Regions from separate parts of the Paenalcaligenes sp. genome, predicted to be linked through region 1. Evidence: predicted binding sites of a transcription regulator. Region 1 holds the regulator's gene; the other holds the start of a gene.

What was found. The regulator LexA, encoded in region 1, represses DNA repair genes until DNA is damaged. The targets are predictions, from matches to a motif close to ACTGTATNNNNATACAGT.
Region 2: recA (recombinase RecA) is a predicted target of LexA. The motif match lies at 2,883-2,900, and genes of this name have one in related genera.

The regions. Positions count from the first base shown of each region.
Region 1 covers NZ_JASLIX010000006.1:5,160-17,764, reverse strand. Annotated here, with positions in the region: gene uvrB (excinuclease ABC subunit UvrB) at 1-1,572, opposite strand, end outside; gene Q1V74_RS00395 (amino acid aminotransferase) at 1,646-2,848, shown strand; gene lexA (transcriptional repressor LexA) at 2,920-3,567, shown strand; gene lon (endopeptidase La) at 3,643-6,078, opposite strand; gene clpX (ATP-dependent Clp protease ATP-binding subunit ClpX) at 6,221-7,501, opposite strand; gene clpP (ATP-dependent Clp endopeptidase proteolytic subunit ClpP) at 7,579-8,238, opposite strand; gene tig (trigger factor) at 8,238-9,545, opposite strand; tRNA gene Q1V74_RS00365 (tRNA-Leu) at 9,919-10,003, shown strand; gene Q1V74_RS00360 (hydantoinase B/oxoprolinase family protein) at 10,066-12,030, opposite strand; gene Q1V74_RS00355 (hydantoinase/oxoprolinase family protein) at 12,044-12,605, opposite strand, start outside.
Region 2 covers NZ_JASLIX010000019.1:702-11,076, reverse strand. Annotated here, with positions in the region: gene hemN (oxygen-independent coproporphyrinogen III oxidase) at 1-1,105, shown strand, start outside; gene Q1V74_RS01130 (Crp/Fnr family transcriptional regulator) at 1,118-1,807, shown strand; gene Q1V74_RS01125 (recombination-associated protein RdgC) at 1,804-2,700, opposite strand; gene recA (recombinase RecA) at 2,954-4,036, shown strand; gene recX (recombination regulator RecX) at 4,040-4,573, shown strand; gene Q1V74_RS01110 (LysR family transcriptional regulator) at 4,547-5,464, opposite strand; gene metE (5-methyltetrahydropteroyltriglutamate--homocysteine S-methyltransferase) at 5,594-7,891, shown strand; gene Q1V74_RS01100 (DUF2889 domain-containing protein) at 8,084-8,644, shown strand; gene sucC (ADP-forming succinate--CoA ligase subunit beta) at 8,718-9,878, shown strand; gene sucD (succinate--CoA ligase subunit alpha) at 9,897-10,375, shown strand, end outside.

The sequences.
Region 1 (12,605 bases):
CTCTGGAATATCCAGTCCCTCGCGTAGCAGGTTAATCCCGACCAAGACATCAAACACACCCAAACGCAAATCACGAATAATCTCAACGCGCTCTACGGTATCAATATCCGAGTGCAAATAGCGAACCTTTACCCCATGCTCAGCTAAAAAAGCACTTAAATCCTCTGCCATTTGTTTCGTGAGCGTAGTAATTAACACCCGTTCTTGGCGCGCTACACGCAACGTGATTTCGCCAAACACATCATCGACCTGCGTGGTAGCAGGTCGCACTTCGACCACAGGATCGACCAAGCCGGTCGGTCGCACTACTTGCTCTACTACCTGATCCGCATGGGCTTGCTCATAAGCCGCTGGCGTCGCCGACACAAAAACGGTTTGTGGCATACGCTGCTCAAACTCATCCATTTTCAATGGACGGTTATCTAACGCCGACGGCAATCTAAAACCAAACTGCACCAGGGTTTCTTTACGTGAACGATCCCCTTTATACATGCCCCCAATTTGCCCTATCGTCACATGACTTTCATCAATAAACATAATGGCATTTTTGGGTAAATAATCAATTAAGGTCGGTGGCGGATCGCCTGCTTTCGCCCCAGATAAATGACGTGAGTAGTTTTCGATCCCTTTACAAAATCCCAATTCATACATCATTTCCAGATCAAAACGCGTACGTTGCTCTAAACGCTGTGCCTCAACCAACATACCCTGCGCGGTTAACTCTGCCAACCGTTCTTTTAATTCGAGCTTTATGGTCTCTATGGCGCGCAAAACGGTATCTCGTGGTGTCACAAAATGCGAACCGGGATAAACGGTAAAGCGTGGTAGCTCTTGCTGGACTTTTCCTGTTAACGGATCAAATAAAGCTAATGTTTCAATCTCATCATCAAAAAGGGTTACACGTAACGCTTGCTCCGCATTTTCCGCTGGGAAAATATCAATTACCTCGCCTCGTGCTCGGAACATCCCCCGCTCAAACTCGGTATCATTGCGCTCATACTGCATAGCAACTAAACGTGCTAATAGCTCTTGGCGACCAATTTCATCGCCCACACGTAAGGTCAACACCATCGCATGATAGTCTGCCGGATTTCCTATACCATAAATACAAGAAACCGAGCCAACAATGATGGTGTCTGGGCGCTCTAATAAGCTTTTAGTCGCGGATAAGCGCATTTGCTCAATATGCTCATTGATGGAAGAGTCTTTTTCTATAAATAAATCCCGTGACGGCACATATGCCTCGGGCTGATAATAATCATAATAGGAAACAAAATACTCCACCGCATTCTTAGGAAAAAACTCTCGCATTTCGGCATAGAGCTGTGCTGCTAAGGTTTTATTAGGAGCTAACACAATAGCAGGGCGCCCACTACGAGCAATCACATTTGCCATTGTGTACGTTTTTCCTGATCCCGTTACCCCTAATAAGGTCTGATACATTAAGCCATCGTCCAAGCCCTCTGTCAGCTGTGCTATCGCTGTAGGCTGGTCGCCAGCCGGCGGATAAGGCTGAAATAATTGAAAAGGACTATTCGGATATTGTACGAATTGCGGCGTAAAGGTTTGCATACTGACCCCACATTGATAGATACTGCTATTATCCCATTATTTTTCATTCATTCGCACCCATTGCATTTTTGTTATGACTTCCCTCTTTGACAGCGTGCCCCAAGCTCCACGCGATCCTATTCTTGGGTTAAACGAACAATTCAACACAGACCCTCGCCCGCATAAGGTTAATCTTGGGGTTGGCGTATACTATGATGCCCAAGGACGTATGCCCTTATTACCCGTAGTCGCTCAGGTCGAACAAGACCTTGCTGAACAATCTGCAGCGCGAGGCTATCTTCCCATCGACGGGATTCATAACTACAACCTAGGCGCACAACAGCTGCTTTTGGGCAGTACATCGAGCCCCCTCACAGAACAGCGTGCTGTAACGGTACAAAGTCTAGGAGGTACCGGCGCTCTGAAACTTGGTGCCGACTTTTTACAAAGCCTCTGCCCCAACGCTACCGTAGCTATTAGTAATCCCAGCTGGGAAAACCATCGGGCCCTATTTGAAAAAGCTGGCTTTACAGTCGTTGAGTACCCCTATTACGATGCCAATACTCGGGGTTTAGATTTTGAAGCCATGTGCTCTTTTTTAGAGCAACTACCCGACCAAAGCATTGTGGTCTTGCATGCCTGCTGTCATAACCCCACAGGCATTGACCCCACTGCTGAGCAATGGCAAGTGCTCGCCGAACTATTAGTTGCCAAGCAGCATATTCCTTTTATGGATATTGCTTATCAGGGCTTTGGCACCGGTCTAGCCGAGGACGCAGCCGCCGTACGTTTGCTCGCCGAACAAGGCATCCCCATGTTAGTAAGCTCCTCGTTTTCCAAATCATTTGCTTTATATGGTGAACGTGTCGGTGCATTAACTGTTATCACCACAGACGCCGCACAAAGCCCACGCGTATTAAGCCAGCTTAAGCGCCTAGCACGCACGAACTACTCAAATCCTCCTACTCACGGTGCTAAAATCGTCAGCACCGTTTTTGGGCAGCCTGAACGCTTCCAGCAGTGGACACAAGAGCTACAACACATGCGAGAGCGCATTCAGTCCATGCGCCAACAGCTTGTTATTAAACTCAAAGAACACGGTGTTGTACAAAACATGGACTTTATTTTGCAGCAAAAAGGCATGTTCTCTTATTCCGGTCTTAGCCAAGAACAAGTCCACACCTTACGCGACGAAGACGCGATCTATATTTTAGACACCGGCCGTATTTGTGTAGCAGCGCTCAATGCACATAATATAGACACTGTCGCCGCAGCTATTGCACGAGTTTTACGTTAAGCATAGAAAAATCGCCGGCTACGCCGGCTTTTTCTTGCTTTTTCTAAGTATTTAGTTAACAATTAAACTGTATAAAATATCAGTTTAATGGTCACGCTGTGAAACTAACCGCTCGTCAACAACAGATCTTCAATCTTATTCGCTCTGAAATCCAACGCACAGGGTTTCCACCAACGCGTGCCGAAATCGCCCAAACCTTTGGCTTTAAATCCGTCAATGCCGCAGAGGACCACCTTAAAGCCTTGGCGCGCAAGGGTGCGATTGAGCTGATCTCGGGTACCTCTCGCGGTATTCGTCTCTTAATTGATCCGCCCGCCTCGCCTTCCAGCTCCTCTATTTTGCCTATTATTGGGCGTGTAGCAGCCGGTAACCCTATTCTTGCCGCCGAGCACATCGAACGCGAAGTCGGTGTAGAGCCTGCTCTCTTTAGCCAAGCCCCAGACTATTTATTACGCGTACGTGGTTTAAGCATGCGCGATGCCGGCATTTTAGATGGTGATTTACTCGCCGTTAAAAAAGCTACTGACGCCCGCAATGGTCAAATTGTAGTAGCACGCCTAGGCGACGAGGTCACTGTCAAACGTTTACAGCGCACAGCTAACGGCTTAAATTTACTTCCTGAAAACCCCGACTACGAGCCCATTATTGTTCGAGCCTCTGATGATTTTTCCCTCGAGGGCATCGCAGTTGGTCTCATCCGCGACCAAAGCTTTAACTAAATAACCAAATAAAAAAAACCCTCATGCTACAACATAGAGCATGAGGGTCTTTTACGCCTTAAGACTATACAAAGCTTAGTGCTTCGTTAATCCCCCAGCTGTCTCTGTGCTGCTTTTCGCCGCTACGGCCTCTGCAGTAATGCGTGCGAGCTCCTCATCCGATAAAGGCGTTGGCATTTTTTCTAATGCGACCTCTAGCACTCGATCAATCCAGCGTACTGGGATAATTTCGAGCGTATTTTTCACATTATCAGGAATCTCAGCCAAATCCTTTACGTTTTGCTCAGGAATCATGACAGTTTTAATCCCACCACGTTGGGCTGCTAGTAGTTTCTCTTTCAAACCACCAATTTCAAGCACTTCCCCGCGTAAAGTGATCTCTCCTGTCATCGCCACATCAGCACGAATAGGAATACCGGTTAACGATGACACTATCGCTGTGGTAATCGCAATCCCTGCCGAAGGCCCGTCTTTAGGGGTAGCCCCATCAGGGAAGTGGACGTGCAAATCGCGCTTTTCGAAAATCGGACTTGCAATCCCCCACTGCTGGGCCCGTGAACGTACTACCGTACGTGCGGCTTCTACAGATTCCTTCATGACATCGCCAATAGAGCCTGTGCGTTGAATATTACCTTTACCGGGCATATCTGCAACTTCGATAGTGAGTAAATCCCCACCTACCTCTGTCCACGCCAACCCCGTTACCTGGCCCACCTTGTTTTCGGTCTCCGCTACACCAAAATCGTAGCGGCGTACCCCAAGGTAGTCATTCAGATTTTCACTGGTGACCACTAGCGCTTCAGCCTTGCTGCCTTTAGGTAGCAAGAGGAATTTATGCACGGCCTTACGGCAAATTTTACTAATCTCACGCTCTAAAGAACGCACCCCGGCTTCACGGGTGTAGTAACGGACAATATCCCGCACCGCGTCTTCGGTGATCTCCAACTCGTTGTCTTTGACCCCATTGTTTTTCATTAACTTTGGAATCAAGTGCTGAAAAGCGATGTTTACCTTTTCGTCCTCGGTGTAACCGGATAAACGAATCACTTCCATACGGTCTAATAAGGCCGGGGGAATATTTAAGGTGTTGCTGGTTGCAACAAACATCACATCCGATAAATCAAAATCCACTTCAAGATAATGGTCTTGAAAGGTGTGATTTTGCTCAGGATCTAGGACCTCGAGTAATGCAGAGGCAGGATCCCCACGGAAATCCGCTCCCATCTTGTCGATCTCATCCAACAAGAACAAGGGGTTACGCACACCAACCTTGCCCATATTTTGCAGGATTTTACCAGGCATAGAACCAATATAGGTACGGCGGTGCCCACGTATTTCGGCCTCATCACGTACACCACCTAAGGCCATACGCACGTATTTACGATTTGTCGCCTTAGCAATGGACTGCCCTAATGAGGTTTTACCCACCCCGGGTGGCCCAACCAAACATAAAATAGGGGCTTTCAGCTTAGAGACGCGCTGCTGTACTGCCAAGTATTCAATAATGCGCTCTTTGACTTTCTCCAAACCATAATGATCGGCATCCAGTACTTTTTGCGCATTTTCTAACGAATTATTAATGCGGCTGCGTTTGCGCCATGGCAACCCCACCAAGGTGTCCAAATAGTTGCGCACCACGGTGGCTTCAGCCGACATGGGCGACATCATCTTTAGCTTCTTTAGCTCCGCTTCTGCTTTTTTCTGAGCATCTTTAGGCAGCTTCGCTTCCTCGATACGCTGCTCAAGCTCTTCGATCTCTGCACCGTCCTCGCCTTCGCCCAATTCCTTTTGAATTGCCTTCACTTGCTCATTCAAATAGTAATCGCGCTGGCTCTTTTCCATTTGTTTTTTCACACGGCCACGGATCCGCTTTTCGACTTGCAAAATATCGATTTCGGTTTCTAGCTGTGTTAATAATGCTTCAAGACGGTCCACCACCGCTACCGACTCAAGCATGGACTGTTTTTGCTCAAGTTTTAACGGAAGATGTGCGGCAACGGTATCGGCCAATCGACCAGCTTCGTCAATTGCACTTAAAGAAGTCAGAATTTCCTGCGGGATTTTTTTATTGAGTTTAACGTACTGCTCGAACTGCGCCACCACAGCACGACGCAAAGCCTCGGCTTCGGCGAGCTCATCAGTTGTGCTTTCTACAGCTACCGCAAAGCCGCTAAAGTGGGTTTCGTTATCTACAACCTGTTCAATTTTGGCGCGCTCAACCCCCTCGACAAGGACTTTAACTGTGCCATCGGGGAGCTTAAGCATTTGTAGAATCGTTGCCGCACAGCCGATTTCATACATATCGTCGGCGGTGGGCTCGTCTTTGCTAGCCGTTTTTTGCGCCACCAACAAAATGGTGTTGCCTGACTCCATCGCTAGTTCTAATGCTTTAATGGAGCGTGGACGTCCAACAAATAAAGGAATCACCATATGCGGAAACACCACGACATCGCGCAACGGCAACAGTGGCAATTCCTTGGATTCCATAGTTAAAATCTGGCTTGCAGACATAGTAATTTCCTTTTAATTACCTACAGACCACAAGGGGAAGCAAGATAGCTTCCCCCGTGGTTCTAGCTTCTGACTTACAGATTGTGGCAAATCGGATAATTTCAAGTATCAAAAGGTACCGAATGATGCGTATCCAGTCAGACTACGCCACCGCATTTTGATCGGATGCGGTTTGGCCTGAGGTTTGATAGACCAAAACGGGCTTGTCTTTGCCCTCTACGGCGTCTTTAGTCAAGATGACCTTGCTCACATTTTGTAAAGACGGTAGGTCATACATGGTGTCTAATAGTGATTTTTCAACAATGGAGCGCAAACCACGTGCGCCCGTGCGACGTTTAATCGCTGCTTGCGCAATGCTTTGTAGTGCGGCGTCCTCGACCTCTAGCTCCACGCCTTCGATTTCGAAAAGCTTTTGGAATTGTTTAATTAAGGCGTTACGAGGCTCCGTTAAAATACGAATCAACGCTTCTTCATCCAGCTCTTGTAAGGTAGTGACAACAGGCAAGCGCCCGACCAGCTCTGGAATCAAGCCAAATTTAATCAAATCCTCGGGCTCGACCTCGGCGAAAAGCTCTCCCACCCCACGCTCGCTTTTTACACTGACTTTTGCACCAAAGCCAATGCCGGATTTTTCCGTGCGATTTTGAATCACTTTTTCCAGACCATCAAACGCACCACCGACAATAAATAAGATATTGGTGGTATCGACTTGAATAAAATCTTGGTTAGGGTGTTTACGCCCCCCTTGTGGCGGTACCGAAGCCACTGTGCCTTCGATAATTTTTAATAAAGCTTGTTGTACGCCTTCTCCAGAGACATCACGGGTAATAGAAGGGTTATCTGCTTTACGAGAAATTTTATCAATTTCGTCAATGTAAATAATGGCACGTTGTGCTTTTTCTACATCGTAATCACATGATTGCAAGAGCTTTTGGACGATATTTTCCACGTCCTCGCCCACATAACCGGCTTCGGTTAGGGTGGTAGCATCTGCCATCACGAATGGTACTTTTAGCATACGCGCTAAGGTTTGAGCTAACAGTGTTTTGCCTGAACCCGTGGGCCCAATCAGCAAAATATTACTTTTGGATAGCTCTACATCACCAGCGGCACTTGTATGCTGAATACGTTTATAGTTGTTGTAAACCGCCACAGCCAGATTACGTTTTGGTTGATCTTGACCAATAACATAATCATCTAAGAAGTGTTTGATTTCTTGCGGCTTGGGTAACTGCGTACCGAGTAATTCTGCCGTGCTCTGCTCTTGTTTGTCCTCTAGGATCATCTCATTGCAGAGGCTAATGCACTCATTACAAATGTAGACTTCGCCAGGACCTGAAATAAGCTTTGCTACTTCGCTTTGTGTTTTATTACAAAAAGAGCAGTGTAGGGCTTTATCGTCGGCCGAATGTTTGTCGGACATAAGAATATACAGTCAAAAAGTGCGGAAAACCGCAAATGGCATGGGCATAGCGGCGCTTGTTATCGCGCCGCTGCTAATTAATTATCGTCAGAACGATGTGTTAGTACCTGATCTATCAGACCATAGCTAACCGCCTCTTGGGCATCCATGAAACGGTCTCGCTCTGTGTCTAAGGCAATCTGCTCTATGCTTTGACCCGTATTGTCGGCCAAAATTGCATTCAGGCGCTCACGCAAGCTTAGAATTTCCTTGGCTTGAATCTGGATATCCGTCGCTTGACCTTGGGCTCCGCCCGATGGCTGGTGAATCATAATACGCGAGTTAGGCAGAGCAAAACGCTTTTCTTTTTTACCAGCGGCTAAAAGAAAGGCCCCCATGCTAGCTGCCATGCCCGTGCATAATGTCGACACATCGGGTTTCACAAACTGCATCGTATCGTAGATAGCCATACCCGCATACACCGACCCACCAGGCGAGTTGATATATAACGAAATATCTTTATCTGGGTTTTCCGACTCTAGGAACAACAACTGCGCCACAATTAAGTTTGCGGAGTGGTCATTAACCGGCCCAACCAAAAAGATAATGCGTTCACGCAATAAGCGTGAGTAAATATCATAAGAACGCTCTCCGCGGCCAGACTGCTCCACCACAATAGGCACATAGCCCAGCCCCGTAGGGGTCACGGACTGCCCACCGTACATGGAAGCATAGAAGTCGATAAAACGAGACGACATTAGTTATTTCCCATTAGTTGCTCAAACGCGACGTCTTCATCGGTAACTTTAGCTTGGGATACAACATGTTCGACCACGTTGTCTTCCAATACGATCGCTTCGATTTCTGCACGACGTTGGGCGTCTGATAAGTAGTAGCTGATCACCTGTTCAGGCTGCTCGTAGTTTTGAGCAAACTCCTCGATGCGAGCACGTACTTGCTCGGGCGTCGCTTTTAAGTCGGCTTGCTGTACGAGCTCGGAAAGCAACAGACCCAAACGTACACGACGCTCGGCTTCGTCTTTGAAGATTTCCTCGGGAATAGGCATGGAGTCAGCATTAGGTAAACCACGTTGCTGAAGCTCCTGACGTGCCATCGCTACACGATTCTGAACTTCGTTATCTACCAGCGCTTTAGGAATATCAAATTCAGAGGCTTTTAATAAAGCATCCATCACGCTGGCTTTGGTGCGAGCTTGAACACGAGCCTTGGCCTCACGTTCAATGTTAGCACGTACGTCTGCCAACAAGGCATCGATATCGCCTTCGGCTTGCCCTAGCTGCTTAGCAAACTCATCGTTTAGCTCAGGCAAAATAGGCTCAGCGACCTCGGTGATTTTAATTGTGAATTCGGCTGTTTTGCCAGCGACCTCGGTGCCAGCATAGTCTTCGGGGAAGGTTAAGGGGAAGGTTTTTTCTTCACCTGCTTTCATACCCTTAGCGGCTTCCTCGAATTCGGGCAACATACGCCCCTGACCTAAAACAAAAGAGAAGGCTTCAGCCGAACCGCCTTCAAAGGCCTCACCATCAATCTTACCAGTGAAGTCAAGTGTGACGCGATCATCGTCTTGAGCCGCACGATCTTCACGTGCTTCGTAGTTAGCACGCTGCTTACGTAAAATATCGATAGTACGATCGACTTCCGCATCGCCAACATTGACGTTGCTACGAGTGACCTCTAGCTCTGCTAGGTTAGGCAGAGTGATTTCAGGATAGACCTCGAAGGTGGCTGTAAAAGCCATGGTGCCCTCGGCGGCGTCCTCTTTGGGTTCAATCGATGGTACACCCGCTACACGCAATCCGCTTTTTTCAATGGCTTCATCGAGCGCTTTGCCCAATTCATTGTTGATGGCTTCGTAACGAATGCTAGGACCGTGGCTGCGCTCTACAATAGATAGAGGGGCTTTTCCGGGGCGAAAACCCTGGATCTTGGCGGTACGCGCCACACGTTTAAGTTGCGCTTGGACTTCTTTTTCGACATCGGCCGTGGATACGACGACATCGATTCGGCGCTCCAAACCGGACAGAATTTCAACCTCGGGCTGCATTAGAGACCTATATAAATAAGTGGTTTAACAAAAAACACATATTTTACCGGAAATCCATTCAAAACATAACCGCCAAAGCCAGCAAGCTAAGCCAAATGGGGGTAAATATGCATAAAAAACAAGACTAAGACGCTATTTATACCACTCATTGTGCCATTTTGGGGATTTTTCCGCTGTTAAACCGCGCTTTTAACAAGGCTTTGATCTTGAACCAAATACGCTCAGCCCCTTTTTCACTCTTTTAAAAAAAAGACTGGACAAACAAAAAAGACCGGGCTATAGTTACGTCTTTGGTCATTTGCACAGGCAAAATACCTACTACGCAGAAAAACTTTACATTTTATTTTTTTTGCGTTACTATTTATTTTTATTTGCGAACGTGGCGGAATTGGTAGACGCACCAGATTTAGGTTCTGGCGCCGAGAGGTGTGAGAGTTCGAGTCTCTCCGTTCGCACCAAATACTGAAAGCCGTTGATTTTATGGGAATACAATCCTTTAAAATCAACGGCTTTTTTGTTATTACTGCCATTGCGCTATTGTACGCTTTTCTAGCATCTCACGAAATTGTTGTGTGCTTTTTGGCAGGAGCGCGCCCGTATCCCATTCCAAAATTACCCCATACTGACGCACCGCATCCAGTTGATCGATTTTCCCTTCCTGATACCAACGAGCTACCTCTGTTGGATCAGCGCGCATCCACGCCACTCGCTGCGCTCGAATCTGCTCGCGTAACTGCTCGGTAGCGGGCATGTCTAATTCATAAGCACAAATCTCTGGATCTACTGCATGAATCACCACGCCATAATCTTTAGCCGCGCGCTCTATCGATACATACTCATCAATTACGTCCTCTAAAACTAAAGACGGGTCACGCTCAAGCGGATCACCAAAACCGCCCCCACCTGCTGTAGGTCGGCTAAATATATCCCCTGATTCAATGGGCATATCAGAGAAAACAGAACCTAACCACTCAGGCTTACCCGTCTTAGCGCGAGTCAATGTTAATCCATGCGGCATCGACGGCAATCCACCGTTTATCCCCCATACGACAGCGCGCTCTCGATCACAAATATATGAAATCACCGGGTCTTGTGCATCGCGCATTATTGAAGTTTTCACAACCCCTAACCCGCCTCGCCATTTTCCAGGCCCAGCCGAGTCAGTCTGTATTTGAAATGCGGTGGTTAAAATGGGGTTGGCACGCTCCTGGCCTTCTACCGGCTGCGACATTAAACCCACTCCAAAAGAAGCCGTAGTGACATTTGCCCCGTCTTTACCATTACGCCCGCCCCAACCCCCTGGCAACCAATCATAAAACATAAAAATGGGTTTTTCTTTATGGCGTAAGTCACGCCCACCCGTTAATAGGTATTCCAAATTAAAAGCACAAGCCGTAGCTCGTTCTGGCATGATCTGCGACCAAATTTCATAAATCGCGTTCATGATTTTTTCAAAAGGCATTAAAAACCCTGTGACGGCGACAGGCCAACGCGCATCGACAATACTATTTTCAGGCGCTATCACCTCAAACACGCGATAAAAGCCGCTATTTAGGGGCAAGTCAGGAAAAAAGGTTTTCATCCCAGCCACCACAGCAGAAAAAGTCGAGCCAAAGGCCGAGTTATAAATGGAACCAATGGTCGGATGGCTACCACTAAAATCATAAATGGCACGATCGCCTTGAATGGTGAGCTTCACTTTAATAGGAATCATGCCCTCCCCCGACAACGGATCACAATCAATAAAATCTTGTGTCTCCCACTCACCATCCGGTAAAGCCGCCAATCGCTGTCGGACTGCTTTTTCTACGTAGTCTTGGACGGCACCCATGCCCTCGATCACCGTCTCAACGCCATACTTCTCACTTAAACGAATCATTTCACGCTCGCAAACCTGAGTTGCCTGAGCTTGCGCATGAATGTCCCCAATAATCGAAGCCGGATCACGAGTATTCGAAGCAATGAGCTGTGCCACATCTTTACAAAACTGCCCTTTAGCAAATAACCGCACTGGTGTAATACGTAGCCCCTCTTTAAACATCTCCCTTGCTGTCACATCAAATGAACCAGGAACACTTCCCCCTACGTCCGACCAATGCCCATTTGACTGACTAAAACCCAATAACGTGTCTTGTACAAAGATAGGCCGAATCAAACGCACATCATTAAAATGGGTACCGCCTGCATAGGGATCGTTAATTGCGTACACATCTCCAGGATGAATATCTTTTTCAAAGGCTTCAATCACGGCCTTACATGTGAAATGCAGCGTGCCTACATGTACCGCAATATCTTGATTTCCCTGAGCCACTGAGTTTCCCTGCGCATCATGTAAACCACTCGAAAAATCTCGGTTATAGATAACAAAGGAATAGCAGGTGCGCAAAATCTGCTCAGCCATTTGATCCACACTCGTAATAAACGAGTTTTTCAACACCTCAAAAGTTACCGGATCAAGCGATTTACGTGGTGGTTGCGTCGTCATTACACACCCCTTTTTATAAACGGATAATAATGTTGAGATAAGTATCAATTTCGGCACGACTCTGCGGTGGAACCACAACCGTCGAGTCTAGCTGCTCAATCACAGCAGGGCCATCTAGCACTAGCCCTGCTGGCAAATCAGAACGATGATAAACAGGGGTTTCCACTGCACCCACATCAGAAAACCACACCTGACGCTGATATATTGGCTCGGGTATGCGTCCCGTTGGCTCATGCTCTGGCAACTGAGCCTGCGGTACTAAACCCACCGCTTTGAGATTTAATCTAAATAAACTGACCGGAGCATCCTCCCGTTTATAGTTATATTCCCGTAAATGCTCTTGATTAAAAATAGCTATTAGCTCTGTTAGGTCGGTCACAGGCCGTGGGGCCGGTATGGCTAAAGAACGCCATTGTCCTTGATACATCATGTCTATTGTGCGCTCTAATACCATCTGCTCATGGGCCACCCCTTCGTGCGCCAAATGCTCGATAGCGGTTTGCTCTAAGCGCGTAAAAGCCGCCTCTAGCTCTTGTATATCTACCTCGCTGGCTTCTTTGATATAGCTTTCAGAA
Region 2 (10,375 bases), on a different contig from region 1:
ACAGGAATTACAACTGCTAGCGCCTTATTTGGGTGAGCAGCGTTTAACAGGACAGCTGCACTTGGGTGGAGGCACACCGACTTTTTTACCCGCTGAAGAGCTTAAACGGCTAATGCAGGGGATTCAGCAGCAGTTTCATTTCGAACCTAGCGCAGAGCTAGGTATCGAGATTGACCCGCGTACGGTAAATGCTGAGACTCTTTCTTACCTAGCAGAGCTGGGGTTTAATCGTACGAGCTTTGGGGTGCAAGATTTTCATCCTCTGGTTCAGCAAGCGATTAATCGCGTTCAACCCTTAGAAATGGTAGAAATGGCCATGGCGGCAAGTCGAGCTGCTGGGTTTGAGTCAATTAATACGGACTTGATTTACGGGTTACCCAATCAAACACAAGAGACGTTTGCACAAACAGTTGAAGCGCTATTATCTTTGCGACCAGACCGTATTGCTCTTTATAACTATGCCCACTTACCACAGCGTTTTAAAGCACAGCGTTTGATTAATGCCGACTTATTACCTTCAGCTGATGAACGATTGGCGATTTTTTTGATGGCGGCCCAGCGTTTATTGGACGCGGGCTATGAGTACATTGGTTTAGATCATTTTGCCTTACCTGAAGACGAGTTGAGCCAAGCTCGCTTAGATGGAAGCTTACATCGTAACTTCCAAGGTTATACAACACGAGCACAAAGTGATTTGATTGGTCTAGGGGTATCGGCAATTGGTAAGGTCGGTGGTACGCATGTACAGAATCAGCGCTCGCTCAAATCTTATCGCTCAGCCATTGAGGCAGGCCAGTTGGCAACATTTAGAGGGTTGGTGATGAGTGCTGAGGATGAGCTTCGTGCCGAAATTATCATGACTTTAATGTGTAGCATGCGTGTGGATTTTGCCTCGCTTAGTCAACGCTATCAATTGGATGTGGCTGAGCATTTTGCCGCAGAACGTGCCGTTTTAGCACCCTATCAGGAAGCGGGTTTAATACAGGCCGACGCACATCATATTCAGATCACTGCTAAGGGGCGATTATTTGTACGCGCCATTAGTATGGTATTTGATGCCTACCTGACTCAGGCGACAGCAGCTACCTATTCACGTTTGATTTAACTAGGGGTCATCATGTCCTTGATGTCTGAAGCGCTTTTACTTTCACCTAAACGGTTGGCGGCACATCCTTTATTTCAAGGTTGGAGCCCAGATGCATTAAAACAGCTTTTTGCTCAGTCGGAATTTTTGCAATTTGAGTCAGGGCAGTTTTTGTTTAAGCGTGGGGGTCACTGTGACGCTTTTTATGTTATAGATAGTGGTCAGGTGCAGTTACAAATGCGCTCACCAGCAGGCAAGGTAAAGGTGTTCAATTGCCTTAAAGCAGGTGAGAGTGCCGGAGACGCTTACCTATTAATGAACAGTGTTTATCGCGTAGATGCCATGGCACTGGATTCGGTGCGAGTGCTAAAGATTACTGCTGAGGCATTTTTTGGTTATTTAGCGCAACAGCCGGCTTTAATGCGACATTTATTGGCGACACTGAGTGAGCGTTTGCATCAGCTGTTGGGGGATGTGTTAACAGCGAATTTGCATTCAGGCACTCAGCGCGTTATTTGTTACCTGCTTGGGGATTTGCCTTTGAAAAATGGGGTGAAAACGACGCTGCATTGTTCTAAAGCGCAAATTGCGGCAGCACTAAATTTAACCCCTGAGCATTTTTCGCGCATATTGCATGACCTGTCCAGCCGCGGTTTTATAGCGGTGGACGGGCGTCATATTATGTTTTTAGATGTCGATGGCCTCTGCGAATATCATCGTTAGGCTTCAGCCTTTTCGCCACCCAGGGCATTTAGTAGTTCTTGTAATAAATGATTTAGCTCACTGCACATGAGGAAAAAGGCCGCATCAAAGGCTTGCGCTTCGTCCTCGTAATGGGGGTCTTGTGTTGAAGTTAATAAATCCGTTGCTGCTAAGCGTTTGATCTCTAAGCCATCGCTAAGTACAAAAGAGATTTTGTCGGCCCACGTCAGTGCAAGACGGGTGCACTGTTTACCTTGAGAAATATGATGTCGGATTTCCTCGTTGTCTAGACTGTGACGGGCATAACGAATCACCGCTCTGCTGTCTCCGCTGGCGCGCAGCTCTGCATCTTGATCAATGCTAAATGGATAGGGGGCCTCGGCTTGAGCGAGCCAGCCAGTCATGGCTGTGGTAGGGGCTAGTTCGGTATAAACGGGTAAAGCAGGAAAAAGGGTAAATGTTTTGGCTAATAAGCCCATAACCTCATCGGCAGTCGCAGCAGCGGCAGCATCCACAGCCAACCAGCGGTTTTCAGGATCGATCCAGACGTGAGTTAGCCTTTCTATGCTGAAAGCACGTGGCAGAAGTTCAGTAATAAGATCCTCTTTGAGTTCTTTCATTTGCTTGCGGCCTACTTTATAGCCTTGTTCTGCCTCTTTATCTTTGGCGCGGGCACGAGCAATTTGATTAACTACAGTGGTTGGCAGCAGTTTTTTTTCTGCTTTAACACAAAGAAGGATTTGCCCATTAACGCGATGTACTAAATCTGCGTTTTCTTGTACGGGTGCCCAACCTATGCTGACAGGGTCTTGGCTACTACCGGGAGTAAAGGCTTGGCTAGCAATAGCGTCGTCAATGTGCTCGGCATCCCAGTCAGGATGGAGGCGAAAAAAGCGTAAATTTTTAAACCACATAATGCTGCAAGAAAATTTAAGAATAAAAAAGCATTGTACGCATAAATGCCAAGTGACGGGTAAGGGGTGGTACTTTTTACCTATGGTGAATAATGCGTACAGATAAAATAATGTAAATGCGCTAAGCTTAGGGTGCAAAATGAATCGTATCTATGCCAACATGTAGGCATAGAAAGTAGATATCTGTATATTTATACAGTATAATAGGTTTTTACTGGAATGGGGCATGCCCCTAACTCTAAAGGACATTTACATGGATGATAAGCGCAATAAAGCCATTGCTGCCGAACGCGAAAAAGCCTTAGCTGCTGCACTGTCTCAAATTGAAAAACAGTTTGGCAAAGGCTCCGTCATGCGCTACGGGGACAATCAGGTTGAGCATGATATTCAAGTTTGTTCCACTGGCTCTTTAGGTTTAGACATCGCTTTAGGGGTGGGAGGTCTACCTCGGGGTCGGGTCATTGAAATCTATGGCCCCGAATCCTCAGGTAAAACCACCCTGACGCTTGAAGTCATCGCAGAGATGCAAAAGCTAGGTGGTACATGTGCTTTTGTGGATGCTGAGCATGCGTTAGATGTTCAGTATGCCGCCAAGCTTGGTGTAAATTTAAATGATTTGCTTATTTCCCAACCCGATACGGGCGAGCAAGCGCTAGAGATTACAGATGCACTGGTGCGTTCCGGTTCGGTGGACTTAATTGTCGTAGACTCGGTAGCCGCTTTAACCCCCAAAGCCGAAATCGAAGGTGATATGGGTGATTCGCTACCGGGCTTGCAAGCTCGCCTCATGAGCCAAGCATTGCGTAAGCTTACTGCAACAATTAAACGTGCTAATTGCATGGTGATATTTATCAACCAAATTCGCATGAAAATTGGGGTGATGTTTGGCAGCCCTGAAACCACTACTGGTGGAAACGCGCTAAAATTTTACTCTTCTGTGCGCTTGGATATTCGCCGTATTGGTTCAATTAAGCGTGGCGATGAGGTGGTTGGTAACGAAACGCGGGTTAAAGTCGTTAAAAACAAAGTGGCTCCACCTTTTAAACAGGCTGAATTCGATATTATGTATGGGGGCGGCATCTCACGTGAAGGCGAGATCATTGACCTAGGGGTACAGGCGGGTATTGTGGACAAAGCAGGTGCTTGGTATAGCTACGAGGGCACACGCATTGGCCAAGGCAAAGACAATGCACGCGAATACCTTAAAGAGCATCCTCATATGGCGCGTGATATTGAAAACAAAGTACGAGCCCATCATGGCATTACATTGCTGGAGCCCGTAGAAGCTCCAGTAGCTTCTACCCCTGAAGCAAAGGCGGCGGAAGACGAAAAATAATATATGTCTGATTGGGAGTTTTTTCAGGATGACGAGAACTTTGAGCAGCTGGAAATCACCTCTGCTCAAACTCCGTCACCTGCACCGAAAAAAGCAGGTCCCTCACTGAAAGCCCGTGCGATCGACCTGCTTTCTAGGCGCGAGCATTCTCGTGTGGAGTTACGGCGCAAGCTATTACGCCACGCCGAGGATCCAGATCAGGTAGATAGCTTGCTCGATGAGCTTGCGCAACAAAATTGGCAATCCGATGAGCGCTTTGTGCGTAGTCATCTTAATCGACGCGCCAATAAATTTGGCACGTATCGCTTATTGCAAGAATTGCGTCAACATGGTGTAGATGAAAACCATATTCAAGCGGCACAGACTGACCTAAAAGAAACGGAGTTTGAGCGAGCTTATGACATCTGGGAACGGAAATTTGGCCAAGCGCCCACCGATCAAAAAGCCTATGCAAAACAATACCGTTTTATGGCAAACCGTGGATTTGGATCGGAGGTGTTACGCCGTATCTTAGAGCGCTTTAACGATTCCTTTTAAGTGCTGAAAACATGTCTGTTGGGCTTGTTCTAAAAACGCCACCATATAGTCTGCATCGCTATCTTCACTCCGTTTGGCTGCATAGAGTGTGCGCCAAATTCCATTTTCTCCCAATTTGGCCGTGCGTAGCCACGGGTTTTGTTGATATTCAGCTAAAGCCCAATTAGGAAGGCTGGCAACACCTCGTAAACTGGCGACCAGTTGCATAATGATGGGAGTTAGTTCTGCTTTGCGGATTTCCGCGGGTTCGATGTCGGCGGGATCTAAAAACTGGGTGAAAATATCTAAGCGTTGTTTTTCTACGGGATAAGTAATAAGTGTTTGATCTGCTAACTGCTCTGGTTCAATATAAGCATACGTGGCTAAAGGGTGTTTGGCAGCCATCACCAACACGAGCTCGTAGCGAAATAAAGGGGTGTAGTCGATTCCAGCCAGAGGTTGAGGGTCAGAGGTGATCACCATGTCTAAGTCACCGCGTAATAGCGCGGGCAATGGTGCAAAAGAAAAAGCGGCAGAAAGATCTAGGCTAACGTCAGGCCAATCGGCACGAAACTGATCCAAGGTGGGCATGAGCCATTGGAAACAAGAGTGGCAATCTATGGCTAAATAAAGCCGACCTGTACGACCAGCCGCTAAGCGTTGTAGTTCGCGTTCTGTTGCCCGAATTTTAGGTAGTACCTCGTCGGCAAGGGCCAAAATGCGCAAAGCTGCTGTTGTTAGGCGCGCTGGGCGTGTGCGTCGGTTTAACAGTTGTAATTTGAGTCGGACCTCTAGGTCGCGTAGCTGATGTGATAAAGCGGATTGGGTGACGTGCAAGGTTTCAGCCGCCTCTTGGAGGCTTCCGGTGGCACGAATAGCGCTCAGCGTTTCAAGATGACGAATTTCAAGCATGATTTTAGTTGAGTTTTATTCATATAGTGTTTGTGGGATTTGATTTTTTATTTTGGCATATATCCTAGACAATAGTAAGTATGGTTTGCTTAATTGCATTTTCCTTATTTGCTTATGGGGTTTAGGTATATGACTGTTTTTCATAATCTGGGTTTTCCGCGCATTGGTAAACAGCGCGAACTAAAAAAAGCGGTAGAGGCATATTGGAATCAAGAGCTGTCGCAAGAAGCTTTGCAACAAGAAGGCGCACGACTACGCCAAGCACATTGGCAGCTGCAACACGAGGCTGGGGTTAAATGGGTACCAGTGGGTGATTTTGCCTGGTATGACCACATTTTAGAGTGGACCACAACCTTAGGGGTGGTGCCGGCACGGTTTCAGCATCCAGTCGGAAGCAGTGTGGATTTGGATACGTTATTTCGGATGGCGCGTGGTCGAGCCCCTCAAGGGCAGCCTGCAGCCGCTTGCGAGATGACGAAGTGGTTTGATACGAATTATCACTACATTGTGCCAGAGTTAGAGGCGAATCAGTCTTTTTATCTTGCACGCGAAAGTTTATTTGATCAGGTGGCTGAAGCTCAGCAAGCCGGGTTTGAGGTTAAACCTGTGATTCCAGGACCATTAACATGGTTGTGGTTATCAAAAGGGGATAGTTTTAGTGAGGGGGCGGGGGATGTGGCTAAATTACAGCTATTACCTGCTTTGCTTACGGTGTATATAGAAATACTCGAACGCTTAGCAGCCCAGGGAGTGGAGTGGGTGCAAGTGGATGAGCCGGCTTTAGTACTGGACTTACCTCCTGCTTGGTTACAAGCCTATGCGACTGCTTATGAGCAGCTAGCACAAAGCCCTGTTAAATTACTGGTGGCGACTTATTTTGAAAGTATTGCGCATCATATTGATACGGTAAAACAGCTTCCTGTCGCTGGTTGGCATATTGATATTGTGCGCGCACCTCAACAGCTAAACGCTGTAGTAGAAGCCTTAGGGGCAGATCAGGTGCTGTCAGTAGGGGCGATTGATGGGCGTAATATTTGGCGTTCAGACCTGGATGCGTTAAGTCGCCAATTACAAGTGGTGCGTGCGCAGCTCGGATCGCGACTTTGGATCGCTCCTTCTTGTTCGTTGTTGCATGTGCCGGTGGATGTAAGCAGTGAAACGGGTCTAGATGAAGAATTAAAAAGCTGGCTGTCTTTTGCTGTGCAGAAACTGGAAGAGTTGCGCTTATTGACTGCGCTTTTAGAGGGGACGGTTTCGGACGCAGATCAGAAATATCTGCTTGCACAGAGATCTGCTTTGCAAAGTCGCGCACATTCAGCACGTACGCATAACCCTGAGCTGCGAGCGAAGCTGAAAAAAATAGATCAGATCTCACGTACTCGTACGCCTTTTGCTGAGCGTATTCACGTGCAACGAAAACATTTAAATTTGTCGGCTTTTCCCACTACAACTATTGGGTCTTTTCCACAAACCAAAGAAATACGTCAGTTACGACGCGATTGGCGAGAGGGGAATGTGAGCGATGCGGCGTATGAAAAAGCCATCCAAGCAGAGATTGAGCGCGTCATTCGCTTCCAAGAGGAAATAGGCATCGATGTGTTGGTGCATGGCGAGGCAGAACGTAATGACATGGTTGAGTATTTTGGTGAACTGCTTGCTGGTTTTGCTTTTACTCAAAATGGTTGGGTGCAAAGCTATGGTTCGCGTTGTGTCAAACCTCCGATTATTTTTGGTGATGTGTTACGTCCCGCGCCTATGACGGTGGCTTGGTCGGCTTATGCACAATCTCTAACAACGCTGCCAGTAAAAGGGATGTTGACTGGTCCGGTGACAATGCTGCAATGGTCTTTTGTGCGTGATGATCAGCCTCGCAAAGAGACATGCCAGCAGTTAGCGTTGGCTTTGCGTGATGAGGTATTAGATTTAGAGGCAGCGGGGATACAAGTTATTCAAATTGATGAGCCTGCAATTCGAGAAGGGCTGCCGCTGCGCCGTGCTGACTGGGAGGCCTATTTGCAATGGGCAGTGGATTGCTTCCGCCTTAGCACTAGTGGAGTAAAAGATAGTACGCAGATTCACACTCATATGTGTTATTCCGAGTTTAATGACATCATGCAAGCCATTGCGGCCATGGATGCGGATGTCATTACGATTGAAACCTCACGCTCTAATATGGAGTTGTTAGAGGCGTTTGAAGACTTTCATTACCCGAATGACATTGGCCCTGGCGTGTATGATATTCACTCGCCTAATATTCCACAGCAAGAGTGGATGGTTAGCTTAATGCAAAAAGCTGCACAAAAGCTCCCTGCAGAGCGATTATGGGTGAATCCTGATTGCGGCTTAAAAACGCGAGGTTGGCCTGAAACCCAGGCGGCTTTGCTAGAAATGGTTGCCGCTGCACGTTATTTACGCCAACACTTATAGCCTAAAGCTATAGGGTTAAAGCTTATTATGCCCCTTAGCCATGATATGGTCATGGAAAAGGGGTTTTTTTGTGGAATTCACTCTATAGGCTGACATATTGCTGACAAAAGTGAGGAAAATTGCAGCCTTAGGGGGTAGGTGCGTTATACTTAACTGGTTTTTGTTGTTTGTCTTTGCTTAGGTGTTTTCTGTATGTCTCTGTCAACCACATCAGTGAAACGCTCGCCTTTACATAAACGGGCTGTGACCGTAGAGGTATTTGAGCGAGAGGATGGTCTGTGGGATCTAGATGCTGTCTTGGTTGACACCAAATCGTATGATTTTCCCCTATTCGAAGGTGGGGTACATCCCGCAGGGCAGCCGGTTCACCATATGCTGTTGCGCATTACTATCGACGACAGTTACACCATTGTAGATGCCGCGGTTCAATACGAAGCGGCGCCTTATAAAATCTGTGCCACTATCGCTGATGACTATCGGCAATTGATCGGTCTAAATCTCTTACGTGGATTTAGGCACGATGTGCGTGCGCGTTTGGCGGGGCGATATGGTTGTACGCATATGACAGAACTTACGAATGTCTTGCCTACTGCTGCGGTGCAGGGGATTGCTACTCGCTTGAATCGAATCAAGGCAACAACACAGCAGCAGGATAAACGCCCATTTCATATTGATGGGTGTCATGCCTTACGTGCAGATGGTGATATTGTTCGGGTTTACTATCCTAAGTGGTACGAGAAGCCCGATACGTAGTGTTTTTGCTTGTTTGTTGCAACGCAGCAAATGAGCAATTTTTTTAATGTGTTCTTAGACTGACAGGTACTAAATGAAAATTCATGAATATCAGGGCAAAGCACTGTTAAGAAAGTACGGTGTAGCGGTGCCAGAAGGCATTCCTGCATTTTCCGTCGATGAAGCAGTTGCTGCGGCCGAAAAGCTAGGGGGCCCAGTTTGGGTTGTTAAAGCGCAAATTCATGCCGGCGGTCGTGGTATGGGTGGCGGGGTGAAATTAGCTCGCTCAATGGACGAGGTTAAGCAACTCGCTAACGAAATTCTTGGGATGCAGCTGGTCACACACCAAACCGGTCCCGAGGGACAAAAAGTACGTCGTTTGCTTATTGAAGACGGCGCGGATATTAAAAAAGAATACTACGTAGGTATTGTGACGGATCGTGAGTCGCAGCGCGTATGCGTGATGGCCTCTGCCGAAGGTGGTATGGAAATCGAAGAGGTAGCGGCCACTCATCCTGAGAAAATTCTCAAGGTTTTTGTGGATCCAGCTACGGGCCTAACTACCGAAGAAGCCATGGGTCTTGCAGCAGGGATTGGTATTCCTGAGGCTTCGCAAGCACAAGCAGCCGATCAGTTCAAAAAACTGTATCAGGCTTACTGGGATACCGATGCTTCGTTGGCTGAAATCAACCCATTGATTTTGACTGGCTCGGGCGACATCATGGCGTTGGATGCAAAATTCAACTTTGATACGAACGCACTGTTCCGTCAGCCTGAAATCCTTGAGTACCGTGACTTAGACGAAGAAGATCCTGCAGAAGTAGAGGCCAGCAAATTTGATTTGGCCTATATCCAACTGGATGGCAATATCGGTTGTTTGGTGAACGGCGCTGGTTTGGCGATGGCAACCATGGATACCATTAAGCTATTTGGTGGTGAGCCTGCAAACTTCTTGGACGTTGGTGGTGGTGCTACCGCAGAAAAAGTGACTGAAGCTTTTAAAATCATGTTGAAAAACGATGATGTGAAAGCCATTTTAGTGAATATTTTTGGCGGTATTATGCGCTGTGATGTGATTGCCGAAGGGGTAATCGCAGCGTGCAAGGCGGTGAACTTAGATGTGCCTCTTGTGGTACGTATGAAAGGAACCAACGAAGAGCAAGGTAAGAAAATGTTGGCCGAGTCTGGTTTACCTATCATTAGTGCTGACACCATGGCCGAAGCAGCAACCAAAGTTGTGGCGGCTGCCAAATAACCGGAAAGGATTTATTTCATGTCAATTCTAATTAATAAAGATACCAAGGTCATTACACAAGGTATTACAGGTAAAACCGGTCAGTTCCATACACGTATGTGCCGTGAGTATGGTAACGGGATGGAAGCTTTTGTAGCGGGCGTAAACCCTCGTCGTGCTGGTGAAGACTTTGAAGGGGTACCTATTTACGCCACCGTTAAAGAAGCCAAAGCAGAAACCGGTGCGACCGTTTCGGTCATTTATGTTCCTCCTGCTGGTGCTGCGGATGCTATCTGGGAAGCCGTGGACGCGGATTTGGATTTAGTAATTTGTATTACTGAAGGGATTCCGGTGCGCGACATGCTCGAAGTACGCAATCGCATGCGTGCAGAGAACAAGAAAACGTTACTGCTTGGACCAAACTGCCCTGGTTTGATTGTTCCTGATGAGTTGAAAATCGGGATTATGCCGGGTCATATCCATCGTAAGGGTCGTATTGGTGTGGTGAGCCGCTCTGG